One region of the Ramlibacter pinisoli genome, then DNA from elsewhere that is predicted to be linked to it. Evidence: predicted binding sites of a transcription regulator. Region 1 holds the regulator's gene; the other holds the start of a gene.
What was found. The regulator NrdR, encoded in region 1, represses ribonucleotide reductase genes. The targets are predictions, from matches to a motif close to CACNANATNTNGTG.

Region 1 (7,603 bases):
TACTCGATGGCGGATGCGCGGGTCAACGCCAGCACCGCACAGAAGAACAAGATCGCGACGACGGTCGTCTTCGAGCAGTCGACCTGCGGCTCCGCCAGCATGCCGGCCGCCAACAGCGCGAGCGACTGGTCGTCGAACTGGGCCGACGAATGGGCCCGGCTGATGTTCCAGCAGGACGCCGGCAGCAATGTCCAGACCGGCACGCAGAACGTCATCACCTACACCATCGGCATCACCAGCCCGACCTGCCGAAAGGCCGACTACCCGGCCCTGCTGTCGAGCATGGCAAGGTATGGCGGCGGCAAGTATTTCCAGACCAGCGACGCCTCCGGCCTGTCCGAGGCCATCCTGAAGATCCTCAACGAAGTCCAGGCGGTCAACAGCGTGTTCTCGTCGGCCTCGCTGCCGGTGTCGGTGAACGCGCAGGGCACCTACCTGAACCAGATCTTCCTGGGCATGTTCCGCCCCGATGCCGACGGCCTGCCGCGCTGGATGGGCAACCTGAAGCAATACAAGCTGGTGCCCGGCGCCGGCGGCAACCTGGTGATGGGCGACAAGAACGGCAACCCGGCCATCAGCTCGGCCGGCACCGGCTTCCTGTCCCCCACCGCCGTGAGCTACTGGACCACCAAGGACACCAGCACTGCGCCCGATGACACGACCACCGGCGGCTTCTGGGTCAACGACGCCAAGGGCACCCCGGCCAGCACCTACGACTCGCCCGATGGCGAGGTGGTCGAAAAGGGCGGTGTCGCCCAGCAACTGCGCAAGGAGAACCTGACGGCCACCTTCGCCGGCGCGATGGCCAGCGGCACCAACCCGCGCCGCCTCTACACCTACTGCCCGAGCGGGACCAGCTGCAGCAACAACCTGACCGCGGCAGCCAACGAGTTCTCGACCGCCAACGCCGGCATCCCCGCCAATGCGTTCGGCAGCGACAACTCGGTGCGCATTTCCTCCATCTACCGCACCGGCACGACGGCGCTGGTCACCACGTCGGGCCGCCACGGGTTCACCGTCGGATCGACCGTGACGGTCAAGAACGTGGACCAGGCCGCCTACAACGTCACGCAGACGCTGACCGCGACGACCGTGAACAGCTCGACGACGTTCACCATCACCGGCCTTCCGGACACGCCGAGGACTCCGGCCCTCGGCACCTACCAGGTCAGCAAGCAGGGGAGCAACCCGTTCGGTGTCTCCAGCATCACGCGCACCGCGAACACGGCCGCCGGCAGCGCCAGTGCCACCGACACGGTGACCGTCACGACGTCGTCGGCCCACACGTTCAACGCCGGCGACACGGTCCAGTTCAGCAACAACATCACCGGCTACAGTTCCTCGGCTGTCATCACCGCGGTGTCGCCCGACCGACTGTCGTTCTCCTATTCGCTGACCCTGCCCACGGGACTCTCCGCCACGGGAACGGCCGCCTACGTCGCCGGGAACGCCACCCCGATCGCCAGCCTGACGCAATATTCCACGAACGGCCAGAGCGGTAACAACCAGGTCGCCGTCTACACCGTCACGACCGGCGCCAACCACCTACTGCATGACGGCCAGACGGTCACGATCGCCAATACCAAGACGGTGGACGGGACCTACAGCATCACCTATGTCGGTCCGACGCAGTTCCGCATCAGCGCAACGGGCAACACCAACACCAACCTGAATACCAGCCCGACCGTCACGAGGTCGACCGGCACGCAGGCCGTCAACCTGGCCCGGGACAACAACGCCGCCAGCGCCACGATCCGGGTGACCGGGGCACCGTCGAACTTCTTCGCCAATGGCGACACGATCTCGATCGCCTCGACCACGGCCGGATTCACCAGCACCAACGCCACCATCTCGTGCACGGCTCCGTGCACCTCGTTCACCTACTCCGTTCCGCTTCCCGCAACCCCGGCAACCGTGCCCGGCGGCACGACAGTCGGTATCGGCGGCGGCTCGGTCAACGCGATCTCGGTGGCGCGCGACGCGAATGGCCTCGTCACCGTCACGGCGCCGACGAACCCGTTCCTGACCGGGGACATGATCACCGTCGCGGCGGTCAGCGGGCCCTACACTGACGAAAGCGAGTACCTGGGCTCGTACCCGATCACCTGCACCAGTCTGCTGAACTGCACGACGTTCACCTACCAGATCGCCGTCACGCCGGCCCGGCAGGCCACGGGCGCCAACATGCAGGCGTACAGCTCGACCTCGCCGCCCGATCGCGACACCGTCATCAAGTGGGTTCGCGGCCTCGACAGCGAGGGCGACGAGAACGGGCCGGGCAGCGGCATCACGGTGCGCGGTTCGATCCACGGCGACGTGCTGCATTCCCGCCCCCTGGTGGTCAACTACGGCGACACCCGCGGCATCGTGGCCTTCTACGGCGCCAACGACGGCGTGTTCCGCGCCGTCAACGGCAACCAGACCGGCAACATCGGCAACGTGCCGGCCGGTGGCGAGCTGTGGGGGCTGATCCTTCCGGAACACTACGCCTACCTCAACCGGCTGCGCAGGAACTCCCCGGAACTGAAGTTCCCGTCGACGGCCCTGCCGTCGGCGCAGCCGAAGAACTACTTCATCGACGGCCCGACCGGCGCCTACCAGCGGCTCGCCGCCGACGGGACGGTCGCCACGTCCTACCTCTACCTGACGATGCGGCGCGGTGGCCGGTTCATCTATGGCCTGGACGTCAGCCAGCCGCAGTCGCCCCAGCGGCTCTGGACCATCAGCAACACCAGCACCGGCTTCGAGGAACTGGGCCAGACCTGGTCGCGCCCGCGGCTGACGGTGCTGCAGAACTGGGCCAACCCGGTGCTGGTCTTCGGCGGCGGCTATGACCCGGCCCAGGACACCGAGCCGCCCGGCACGTCCACCATGGGTCGCGCCGTCTACATCGTCGATGCCGTCAGCGGTGACCTGGTCTGGAGCGCCACGCCCGGCTGCACCACCTCGGCGACCTGCAAGCAGGTGTCGGGCATGACGCAGCCGATCCCGTCCGACGTCACGTTCGTCGACCGCGACAACGACGGCCGGGTCGACAAGCTGTACGTCGGCGACCTGGGCGGCAACGTGTGGCGCCTGGACGTGAGCAACAGCGACCGCACCCGCTGGTCGGTCACCAAGATCGCCGCCCTGGGCTGCGACAACGGTGCCGCGGCGAACCCGACCTGCCCCATCGTCTCCCCCGACACGGTGGCGCGCGCACCGCGCAAGTTCTTCTTCCCGCCCTCGGTGCTGACCATCAAGGGCCCGGGCGCGACCGGGTCCTACGAGGCGATCTCCATTGCCTCCGGTGACCGCGAGCATCCGCTGAAGAACACGGGCAACGGCTCGTCCTACAACGTGGTCGACCGTTTCTTCATGCTCAAGGACACGGGCACCACGGTCGGCACGCCGGATACCCACGACCTGAACCTGAGCAACCTGTTCAACGCCACCAGCACGAACTGGAACGGGACCCGGGACGGCTTCTACATCACCCTCGCTACGGGCGAGAAGGTGGTCAATGCGCCTCTGACGGTCAATGGCACGGTGTTCTTCTCGACCAACAAGCCGATCGACACCAGCGCCACCTGCGCCGCCAACCTGGGCCAGGCCAAGGCCTACGGCGTCAGCCCCTTCGACGGGTCGGCCGTGAGCAACGTGCTGCAGGGCGGCGGCATGCCCCCCAGCGCGGTGGCCGGCGTGGTGCAGATCACCAAGACCACCAACAACGGCAACGGCAGCACGACCACCACGACCACGAACGAGAAGTTCTGCATCGGCTGCGGCATCGCCGGCGACCAGCTGGGCGGCACGAACAGCACCCCTTGCAACTCGGCACTCGAGAACTGCAACGTGGGCAAGGTGATCCCGAAGAGGTTGAAGCGGACTTACTGGTACAAGAAATAGCCGCAAAGCGGGACGGGGACTGGGGGGCCATGAGGCCCCCTTTTTTTTCGCCCCGTGGCCGGTTCGCTAGCCTGGGGGGCGCCCGGTGAACTGGCGCACAGCCTGGCGGTGACTTGGGGCGACGGGCCGGTGGGGCAGAGTTGCCTTGGCGATGCGCCCGCAGCGCCTAGATTGCGGGCATGGGGAGAACCACACCGCGCTCGGGCAGCGGCCGCGCCTGGCAGGGGCGCAGGCCGCCCGAGCCCGGCTTCACGCTGGTCGAGGTGCTGGCCGTGCTGGCGGTGTCGGCCGTCCTTGCCTCGACCGCCATGCCGTCCCTGCGCGCTCTCGCCGCATCGGTGCGTGTGAGCGCGGCCGCCAACGACCTGCTCGGGGACCTGCTGCTCACCCGCAGCGAGGCCATCCACCGGCGCGGGCGCGTGGTGTCCTGCAAGTCGTCGAACGGGTCATCCTGCGCCGACGCCGGCGGCTGGCAGCAGGGCTGGATCGTGTTCGTGGACGGCGACGACGACGGGCAGCGCGATGCGTCGGAGCCCCTGCTGCAGCGCCAGGGGGCGTTGCCGGCCGACGTGCGCCTCACCGGCAACGGCAGCCTGGCGCGCTACGTGGCCTATGTGGGCAACGGGTCCACGCGGCTGGTGGGCGGCGGTTTCCAGGCCGGCACCCTGACCGTCTGCCGCGAGTCGGCGGGGCCCACGGCGGCCCGGCAGATCGTCATCAACGCCAGCGGCCGCCCGCGCGTGCAGAAGACAACGGTCGGCAGTTGCTGACCAGGTCTAGCGCCGGATCTCGTCGACCACCGTCTTGAATTCGTCGATGTCCTCGAAGCTGCGGTACACGCTGGCAAAGCGCACGTAGCCCACCTTGTCGAGCTTCTTCAGCTCGCGCATCACGAGCTCCCCGATGCGGGCACTTGGGATTTCGCGCAGGCCGAGGTTGAGCAGCTTCTCCTCGATGCGTTCCACCGCGCCGTCGACCTGCTCGGTGCTGACCGGCCGCTTGCGCAGCGCCAGCGTCATGGAACCGAGCAGCTTGGCGCGCTCGTAGTCGATGCGGCGGCCATCCTTCTTGACCACCGCGGGGAAGGTGACGTCGGGCCGCTCGTAGGTGGTGAAGCGCTTCTCGCAGTGGGCGCACTGGCGGCGCCGGCGGATGAAGTCCCCGTCTTCGGCGACGCGCGTCTCCACCACCTGGGTATCGACGTTGCCGCAGAAGGGGCACTTCATCACAGTCTCACTTGCTCACTTGTAGACCGGGAACCGGCGGGTGAGGGCGTTGACCTTCTCGCGCACCGCCGCGATGTTGGCCGGGTCGCGCGGGTTGTCCAGCACGTCGGCGATGAGGTTGGCGGTGATCCGCGCCTCGTCCTCCCGGAACCCGCGGGTGGTCATGGCGGGCGTGCCGATTCGCACGCCGCTGGTGACCATCGGCTTCTCGGGATCGTTGGGGATGGCGTTCTTGTTGATCGTCATGTGCGCGCTGCCCAGCACCGCCTCGGCGTCCTTGCCGGTGATGCCCTTGGCGCGCAGGTCGACCAGCATGACGTGGCTCTCGGTGCGGCCGCTGACGATGCGCAGGCCGCGCTCGACCAGCGTCTCGGCCACCACGCGGGCGTTCTTCACCACCTGCTGCTGGTAGGCCTTGAACTCGGGCTGGAGCGCCTCCTTGAAGGCGACCGCCTTGGCGGCGATGACGTGCATCAGCGGGCCGCCCTGCAGGCCGGGGAAGATGGCGCTGTTGATCGCCTTCTCATGCTGCGACTTCATCAGGATGATGCCGCCGCGCGGGCCGCGCAGGCTCTTGTGGGTGGTGGAAGTCACCACGTCGGCGTGCGGCACCGGGTTGGGGTACTCGCCGGCGGCGATGAGGCCGGCATAGTGGGCCATGTCGACCATGAAGATGGCCCCGACCTCGCGGGCGACCCGGGCGAAGCGCTCGAAGTCGATGCGCAGGGCGTAGGCGGAGGCGCCGGCGATGATCAGCTTGGGCCTGGTCTCGCGCGCCTTGCGCTCCATGGCGTCGTAGTCGATCGCTTCCTGGGCGTCCAGGCCGTAGGAGACCACGTTGAACCACTTGCCGCTCATGTTGAGCGCCATGCCGTGCGTGAGGTGGCCGCCTTCGGCCAGACTCATGCCCATGATGGTGTCGCCGGGCTTGAGGAAGGCCAGGAACACGGCCTCGTTGGCCTGCGCGCCGGAATGGGCCTGCACGTTGGCGGCCTCGGCGCCGAACAGCTGCTTGACGCGGTCGATCGCCAGCTGCTCGGCGATGTCGACGTTCTCGCAGCCGCCGTAATAGCGCTTGCCGGGATAGCCCTCGGCGTACTTGTTGGTGAGCTGCGTGCCCTGGGCCGCCATGACGGCGGGGGAAGCGTAGTTCTCGCTGGCGATCAGCTCGATGTGCTCTTCCTGGCGGCGGTTCTCGGCGACGATGGCCGTCCACAGCTCGGGATCGGCTTGCTCGATGAGGATGTTGCGGTGGTACATGGCGGCAGTCCAGACGTGTGGTCCCTGTGATGCACAAGGGCTGCCCAGGCGAACGGCGGAACACCGGCGACTGCGCCGGCGGCACGCTTCCCAGTGGTGGCCCACGTCAGCGCCAGGGCCCCTGCAGGGCGCCGCGCCTATCGCCAGTCGCGTACCGGGAAGAGTGTAGCCGAGCCCGGAGGTCAGAAAATGGAGGCGACCTTGTCGGCAGCCCGCTCGGGCGCGGCCAGCGGCTCGTCCTTCGCCGGCACCGGGACCACCGTGCGCAGCGTGCCCGGCGGTGCCAGCGGCACGGCGCGGCCGGCGGCCACCTGCTGCAGGCGGGCGTGTTCGGCCATCACCTTGTCGGCGTAGCCGCCGTCCTCGGCCAGCAGGGCGGCGCCGACGTAGAACTTCAGCCCGCCCTGCAGGGAGCCGGCGCGCTGGATGCACTCCTGCAGCACCTTGACACCCACCCGCAGGTTGGTCACGGGGTCGAAGGCCGCCAGCTTGCCGCCGAAGATCTCGTACTTGTCGCTGTGCACGCCGGTCATGACCTGCATCAGGCCCTGGGCGCCCACCGGGCTCTGGGCGAACGGGTTGAAGCCGGATTCCACGGCCATGACCGCCAGGATCAGGGTGGGGTCGAGCTTGGTCTTGCGGCCGACCTCGTAGGCCTCGGCGACCAGGGCGCTCACCGGTTCCGGCGCCACGCGGTACTTCTTGCTCAGCCAATAGGCGACGGCGGCCTGCTGCTTGGGCAGGTCCTTGGGGTTGGCCGCCGTGGCGCGGTCGATGGCGTCCAGCTCGGGCACCATGCCCAGCGCCGCCACCTGCCGGGCCTGCAGCCAGCTCATCAGCTGGGACTCGCCCACCTGCCGCAGGTCCGGCCGGACCGAGAGCATGGCGAGCGCGAACACGACGCTGACGCCGACGAGGGCGAATCCGTTGTGGGTGATCTCGAAGAAGCCCTCGGCGACATCGGATGCGAAGGTTCGCAATGCCTGGGCCACTCGTCCTGACGCTGTCATAGCACGCCTTTCTACGCGCGGGGCTTGCTGGGGGGCGCTCGTTCGAGCGCGCCGTCCATCAAGCTCCTCGTTTGGATTGGGTCGCCATCGAGGCCCCGGGGCTCCCTTGGAGGGACCTGCAACAGGGCGACGACTTTGCCGGGTTCGGCAGCGGTTCGGGTGTCCCCCGCCATGTGGCTGGACGGGACGGGCGGATTCTAGGAGGCTGCCTAATAACGA
Region 2 (7,603 bases), 1.9 Mb from region 1:
CCGCACCGGCGTTCAGTGCACCGCCCGCACCCGAGGCCACCGCGTTCAGGCGACCCGATTGCACGGTCGACTTCTCGGCGTGCGTCGCGCTGATGGTGCGCAGGTAGTAGGTCGTCTTCAGGCCGCGCAGCCACGCCAGCTTGTAGGTGTCGTCCAGCTTCTTGCCCGACGCGCCGGCCATGTAGATGTTCAGCGACTGGGCCTGGTCGATCCACTTCTGGCGCCGCGCCGCCGCCTCGACCAGCCACACCGGCTCGACCTCGAAGGCGGTGGCGTACAGGGCCTTGACCTCCTGGGGCACGCGGTCGATGGGGCGCAGCGAGCCGTCGAAGTGCTTGAGGTCCATCACCATCACGTCGTCCCACAGGCCCAGCCGCTTGAGGTCGCGCACCAGGTAGTGGTTGATGACGGTGAACTCGCCGGACAGGTTGGACTTGACCGACAGGTTGCCGAAGCACGGCTCGATGGAAGCGTCGACGCCGATGATGTTGGAGATGGTGGCGGTGGGGGCGATGGCCACGCAGTTGGAGTTGCGCATGCCGTCCTGCGCGATCTTGCGGCGCAGTGCGTCCCAGTCGAGGGTGGCCGAGCGGTCGACCTCGACATAGCCGCCGCGGGCCTTGGCCAGCAGGTCAAGCGTGTCGGGCGGCAGCAGGCCCTGGTCCCACAGCGAGCCCTTGAAGCTGGAGTAGCGGCCGCGTTCGCGGGCCAGCTCGGTCGAGGCCCAGTAGGCGTGGTAGCAGACCGCCTCCATCGAGCGGTCGGCGAACTGCACCGCCTGTTCCGAGGCATAGGGAATGCGCAGCTCGTACAGCGCATCCTGGAAGCCCATGACGCCCAGGCCCACCGGGCGGTGGCGCAGGTTGGAGTCGCGCGCCTTCTTGACCGCGTAGTAGTTGATGTCGATCACGTTGTCGAGCATGCGCATCGCCACCCGGATCGTGTGCTGCAGCTTGTCCTGGTCGATCTGCCCGTCCTTCAGGTGCTGCAGCAGGTTGACCGAACCCAGGTTGCAGACGGCGGTCTCGGTGTCGCTGGTGTTGAGCGTGATCTCGGTGCACAGGTTGGACGAGTGCACGACGCCGGCGTGCTGCTGGGGCGAGCGCACGTTGCAGGCATCCTTGAACGTGATCCAGGGATGGCCGGTCTCGAACAGCATCGAGAGCATCTTGCGCCACATGTCGGAGGCCGGCACCGTCTTGCTGGGCTTGATCTCGCCGCGCCGGGCCTTGTCCTCGTAGGCGACGTAGGCGCGCTCGAACTCCTCGCCGAACTTGTCGTGCAGGTCGGGCACGGAGGAGGGCGAGAACAGCGTCCACTCGCCCTTTTCCATGACGCGGCGCATGAACAGGTCGGGGATCCAGTTGGCCGTGTTCATGTCATGGGTGCGCCGGCGGTCGTCGCCGGTGTTCTTGCGCAGCTCCAGGAACTCCTCGATGTCGAGGTGCCAGCTCTCCAGGTAGGTGCAGACGGCGCCCTTGCGCTTGCCGCCCTGGTTGACCGCCACGGCGGTGTCGTTCACGACCTTCAGGAACGGCACGACGCCCTGCGACTCGCCGTTGGTGCCCTTGATGTGCGAGCCCAGGGCGCGCACGCGGGTCCAGTCGTTGCCCAGGCCGCCGGCGAACTTGGACAGCAGGGCGTTTTCCTTGATCGACTCGTAGATGCCGTCCAGGTCGTCGGGCACGGTCGTGAGGTAGCAGGACGACAGCTGCGAGCGCAGGGTGCCGCTGTTGAACAGGGTCGGGGTCGACGACATGAAGTCGAAGCTCGACAGCACCTCGTAGAACTCGATGGCGCGCGCCTCGCGGTCGATCTCGTTGAGCGCCAGGCCCATCGCCACGCGCATGAAGAAGGCCTGCGGCAGCTCGATGCGGGTCTTGCGCACGTGCAGGAAGTAGCGGTCGTACAGCGTCTGCAGGCCCAGGTAGTCGAACTGCATGTCGCGGTCGGCCTTCAGGGCGGCGCCCAGGCGCTTCAGGTCGTACTGCAGCAGCTCGGGGTTGAGCAGCTCGGCCTCGACCCCCTTCTTGACGAAGCCGGGGAAGTAGTCGGCGTAGCTGCCGGCCATCTCGGCCGGCGTGATGTCGCGGCCCAGCACCTCCTTGAAGATGGTGTGCAGCAGCAGGCGCGCGGTGGCGTAGGTGTAGTCGGGGTCCTTCTCGATCAGCGTGCGGGCCGCCAGGATGGACGCCTTGTAGACCTCGTCGATCGGCACGCCGTCGTACAGGTTGCGCATCGTCTCGGCGACGATGGGATCGGCCTTGACGTCGGCCGACAGGTTGCGGCAGGCGTGCTCGATCAGCGACTGCAGGTGGCCCAGGTCGAGTTCGACGCGGCGGCCGCCGTCGGTGACGTGCAGCACCGGTGCCTCGGGGGCGGCCGGCTGGCTCTGCTTGGCGCGCTCCTGGGCGCGGCGGTCGCGGTACAGCACGTAGGCGCGCGCGATGTCGTGGTGGCCGCCACGCATCAGGCCCAGTTCGACCTGGTCCTGCACGTCCTCGATGTGGAAGGTGCCGCCGCCCGGGCGCGAGCGCACCAGCGCGCGGATGACGGCCTGCGTCAGGCCGTCGACGGTCTCGCGCACGCTGGCGGAGGCCGCGCCCTGGGTGCCGTGCACGGCCAGGAACGCCTTCATCATGGCGACGGCGATCTTGTTCGGCTCGAAGGGGACGACGGCGCCGTTGCGCCGGATGATCTGGTAGTGGGCCAGGGCGGCGGGGGCCGCGCTGGAGACGGTGCCACCGGCCGCGCCCGAGGGCGAAAGGGCGGAAGTCGTGGTGCTGGCGATGCTCGTGGAAGATTGCATGGAGATCCTCGGGCTGTGTATCTCTTTCGGGGTGGCGGAGTGTACCCGTTCAGGGTGCTGAAGCACTATAGATAGTGCCCCGGGTGCTTGCAAGCACTATAGGTAGTGTTTAACCAGTGGGTGGAAGGTGCACAAGCTGTGGACAGCAAGTGGGTAGTTTGGGCACCGGCGGGCACGCCGGACAGCACCAACCGTGCCTGATCGGCCATGGCTCAGCGGCAGCGACGGTTGAGCTTGTGTGCAAGCCATCCACAGCGGCTGTATGGGCCTTGCGGCAACGGTGTTTCGTCGGCTCGTGGATCCATGGCGTTGACACCTCTTCCCTGGAAAATCCACTATAGCTAGTGCCTCATGTCGAGGCAATACGCTAGATGTAGTGGTCGCGCTGGCGCAACGCGTTGCACCCGGTTACGGAAACGCGGTCGCGTCCCAACCGAGGTGGCGGCGCAGCAGGGCCCAGTCGAAGCCGCTGCCGGGGTCCTGCTTGCGGCCGGGCGCGATGTGTTCGTGGCCGGCCACGTGGCGCACCGGATAGCGCTGCGCGAGGGCCGCGCAGACCGCCGCCAGCGCCTCGTATTGCGCCGGCTCGAACGGCTCGCCCTCCAGCCCCTCGAGTTCGATGCCGACCGAGTCGTCGTTGCAGTTGCCGCGCCCGCGCCAGTGCGACGCGCCCGCATGCCAGGCCCGCTCGTCGCAGCTGACGAACTGCCACAGCTCGCCGCCGCGGCGCACATAGAAGTGGGCCGAGACCTGCAGGCCCTCGATCTGCCGGAAGTAGGGATGGGCGTCCCAGTCGAGCGTGTTGGTGAACAGCGCCTGGACTTCGTCGCCGCCGTACTGTCCTGGCGGCAGGCTGATCGAATGCACCACGACCAGGTCGACCTGCGCGCCGGCCGGGCGCGGGCCGAAGTTGGGCGAGTCCAGGCGACGCGCGAAGCGGTACCAGCCGCCCGACCAGAGTGCGTCGTCAGGCGCTGAGGGGGCCGTCATTGGGATCGTCCCCGCCCGGCACGGCGATGGCGAGGCGGGCGATGCGGTAGCGGATCTGCCGCAGGCTCAGCCCGAGCCGCTGGGCGGCGGCGGTGCGGTTGAACCCGGTCTCGTGCAGCGCACGCACGAGGATCTCGCGCTCGCGCTGGTCCAGGTAGCCCTGCAGGTCCGAGGGCAGCCCCGGCGGGGCAGCGTCCGGCGCCTGGGCGACCTCGGCCGGCGGCCGCACCGGGGCGGGCGGGGCCGCGGCGGCGATGGCGTCGACCTGCAGCACCTGGCCGTCGGACAGCGCCACCGCGCGGTGCAGCAGGTTCTCCAGTTCACGCACGTTGCCGGCCAGCGGATGGGCGGCCAGCTGGTCGATGACCGCGGGCGACAGAGCCGGCGCCGGCATGCCCGCTTCCTGGGCGATGCGGCCCAGCAGCGCCTCGCACAGGGCCGGCAGGTCGTCGCGGCGCTCGCGCAGCGGCGGCACCACGATCTCGATCACGTTGAGGCGGTAGTACAGGTCCTGGCGGAACCGGCCGCCGGCGACGTCGGCCGCCAGGTCGCGGTGGGTGGCGCTGACGACGCGCACGTCGACCGCGTCCTCCTGGGTGGAGCCCAGCGCCCGCACCTGCCGCTCCTGGATGGCGCGCAGCAGCTTGGACTGCATCGCCAGCGGCAGGTCGCCGATCTCGTCGAGGAACAGCGTGCCGCCCTGGGCGGCCTGGAAGTAGCCCTCGCGGTCGGCGTTGGCTCCGGTGTAGGAGCCCTTGCGGGCGCCGAAGAACTCGGCCTCGAGCAGCGATTCCGGGATGGCGCCGCAGTTGACCGCGACGAACGGGCCGTCGGCACGGTGGCTGCAGGCATGCAGCGCGCGCGCCGCCAGTTCCTTGCCGGTGCCCGACTCGCCGCGCACCAGCACCGGCGCCATGCTGCGGGCCACCCGCGCGATCCGGTCCTTGACCTGCTGCATCGGCGCCGAGTTGCCCACCAGGCGGTCGAGCGCGGCCTGGCCGCCGGCCGGTGAACGGTCCGGCGCCTTCGGTCCGGCCGCGGCGGCCCGGGCGCGCGCCGGCGGCTGGCGGTCGTGGATGGCCGAGGCGACCACGCTGCGGAACTGCTTGAGGTCGACCGGCTTGGTGAGGTAGTCGAAGGCACCGGCCTTGAGCGCCTCGACGGCGTTCTCGGCCGAGCCGTAGGCGGTCATGACGATGCAGCGCTCGCTGCGCTGCTGCACCAGCATGCGCTGCAGCAGCTCCAGGCCCTGGCCGTCGGGCAGGCGCATGTCGGTGATCACGGCATCGAAGCGCCGCTCCTGCAGGTGCTGCCAGGCGTCGGCCAGCGTGGCCGCCGAATCGACCTGGTAGCCCTCGCGCAGCAGCGTCAGCTCGTAGAGCGTGCGCAGGTCCGGCTCGTCGTCGACGACGAGGACCTGGGCAGGGGTAGCGGCGGGTGGGGCGCTCACGCCGCCATTCTCGCAAACGCGACAGTGGCGGTCGCCGGCGGGGCCGTGCGGAAAGCCACGAAAAACGCGTTGCCGTTGCGCCGGTCGCCGGCGGGCGCGGGGCCGCGCCGGTAACCGATGCTGGCCCCGTGCCGTTCGCACAGCTGGCGGCAGATGTAGAGGCCCAGACCGCTGGAGCGGCTCTCGGACGAGAAGAACGGCTCGAACAGGTGCCACTCGACGGCCGGATCGAGCCCCGGGCCGTCGCTCCAGACCACCAGCGTGGGCGCCTCGCCGCCCTCGGTGGCGACCTGGATTGCGTCCTCGCGTTGCGAGGCGTAGCGCAGCGCGTTGTCCAGCAGGTTGACCAGCACCCGGCGCAGGTGGTCCGGCTCGAACCAGACCGCCGAGCCGGGCGCGGCCAGCGCCAGCTGCACCCGTCCAGCGCTGCGGTGCTGGCCGATCCAGTCGTCGCAGTGGCCGCGCACGTCGGCGTCCAGGGCCAGGGTCGGGGTCGACAGGTTGACGGCCTGGTGCTGGACCCGGGCGACGTCCAGGATCTCCTCGACGATCTGCTGCAGGCGCTGGGCGTTCTGCTTCACCATGGCGCTCAGCTGCCGGTGCGCCGGCTGCTCCAGGTCCTCGGCCAGCAGTTCGTTGGCCTGCGAGATGGCGGCCAGCGGGTTGCGGATCTCGTGCGCCACGGCGGTCGACATGCGCCCCATCGCGGCCAGCTTCTCGGTGCGCAGCCGCGCCTCCATCTCGCGCAGGTCGTGCAGGAACACCACGCACAGGCTGTCGCCGCCCGGCTCCTGGGGAGCCGTCAGGCAGGTGCGCGCATACATCTGCCGCGCAGCCTCGCCGGGGCGCTGGATGGCGATGTCGGCCATCTGGGCCTCGCCGCCGGCGAAGGTGCGGCGCGCCATCTCGACCAGCGGCTCCCAGGCCGGCTCGGCGTCCAGCTGCAGCGGCGCTGCCGGCGGGGCGAAGAGCAGGTCGCGCGCGGCCGGGTTGGCGGCATGCACCCGGCCGTCGGGGTCGACCACCAGCACGCCATCGGTCAGCGTGTCGATCACCAGCTGGTTCACCTGCACCTGCATCGTGGCCGCCCGGCGGCTGGCGCGCCCGGCCTCCTCTTCCCGGGCCAGCCGCAGCGCCAGCTGATGCGCCAGGAAGGCGAGGGCGAAGAAGCCGATGCCGGTGAGGCCGGCCTGCAGGAAGCGCTGCGTCAGGTCGCCGGGCACCTGCAGCGTGAGCACCCAGGCCTCCGCCAGCAGCAGCAGCGCGGCACCGGCGGCGGTGCCCAGGGCCAGCACGGTCGAGCCCAGCACGGCCGCCATCAGCACCGGCACGGCGAACAGCGGCGCGTAGTAGATCCCGCCCACCTGCAGCAGCTGCAGCGCCGCGAAGACGAGCAGGTCGACCCCGATGCTGGAGACCCACTGCGGGTCGAACGCATGGCCGGGGCGCGGCGGCCGCACCAGCAGCCGCACCGCCAGCGCGGCCAGCAGGTAGGTGGCGCACATGCCGAGCAGCCAGCCGGACACGCCGGGCTGGCTGCCGAGCGTCTTCACGATCACCAGCAGCAGGAGCAGGGCGACGCCGATGCACACGCGCGCGGTGGCGAACCCCAGCCAGAGCCGGACGAAGGCGGAGTCCGGTTCGGCGGCGTGCCAGGCCGGCCGGACCGGTGGCTGCGCCGCCACCATCAATTGCCGCCCGCGGCGCGGTGCTCGTGGCTGCAGTAGAGACGGCCGCTGCTGCCGGCGAACGCGTCGCCGCGCGGCAGGTGCAGCGCACAGACCGGGCAGCGCACCATCTCCTGCGGCAGCGCGGGGGCCCGGCCGGGTGGCGGCGGCGTCGGCGCCGCCGCCTTGGGCGCGCGCACGCGCGGCGTGCGCCAGAGGAACCAGACGACCAGCACCAGGGCGGCGATCAGCAGGTACTTCATCCCGTGCGCCCCAGCACGACTTCGAGCACGAAGCGCGAGCCCACGTAGGCCAGCAGCAACAGCAGCGAGCCGATGTAGAGCACCCGCACCGCGGTGCGACCGCGCCAGCCGAAGCGGGCCCGCCCGAGCAGCAGCAGGGCGAAGGCGATCCAGGCCAGCACCGAGAACACCGTCTTGTGCTCCCAGCGCCAGGCGCGCCCGTAGAAGTACTCGCTGAACAGGGTGCCGGCCAGCAGGGTGGCCGACAGCAGCACGAAGCCGGCGGCGACGAAGCGGAACGTCAGCCGCTCCAGCGTCAGCAGCGGCAGCCCGGACGGGCTGGCACTGGCGGTGCGGATCGCCAGCTCGCTGCGGCGCAGCAGCCAGGCATGCAGCACCGCGGCCGCGAACAGCCCGTAGGAGGCGATGCCCAGCGCCCAGTGCA

Region 2: GON04_RS12405 (ribonucleoside-diphosphate reductase subunit alpha) is a predicted target of NrdR. The motif match lies at 2,873-2,886, and genes of this name have one in related genera.

The regions. Positions count from the first base shown of each region.
Region 1 is NZ_WSEL01000003.1:422,564-430,166, reverse strand. Features, by position in the region: gene GON04_RS03215 (PilC/PilY family type IV pilus protein) at 1-3,888, shown strand, start outside; gene GON04_RS03210 (GspH/FimT family pseudopilin) at 4,068-4,658, shown strand; gene nrdR (transcriptional regulator NrdR) at 4,665-5,114, opposite strand; gene glyA (serine hydroxymethyltransferase) at 5,130-6,374, opposite strand; ZMP/ZTP riboswitch at 6,410-6,535, opposite strand; gene GON04_RS03195 (lytic transglycosylase domain-containing protein) at 6,557-7,384, opposite strand.
Region 2 is NZ_WSEL01000003.1:2,293,265-2,300,867, reverse strand. Features, by position in the region: gene GON04_RS12405 (ribonucleoside-diphosphate reductase subunit alpha) at 1-2,809, opposite strand, end outside; gene ampD (1,6-anhydro-N-acetylmuramyl-L-alanine amidase AmpD) at 3,218-3,799, opposite strand; gene GON04_RS12395 (sigma 54-interacting transcriptional regulator) at 3,777-5,249, opposite strand; gene GON04_RS12390 (sensor histidine kinase) at 5,246-6,934, opposite strand; gene GON04_RS12385 (PP0621 family protein) at 6,937-7,179, opposite strand; gene GON04_RS12380 (cytochrome C assembly family protein) at 7,176-7,603, opposite strand, start outside.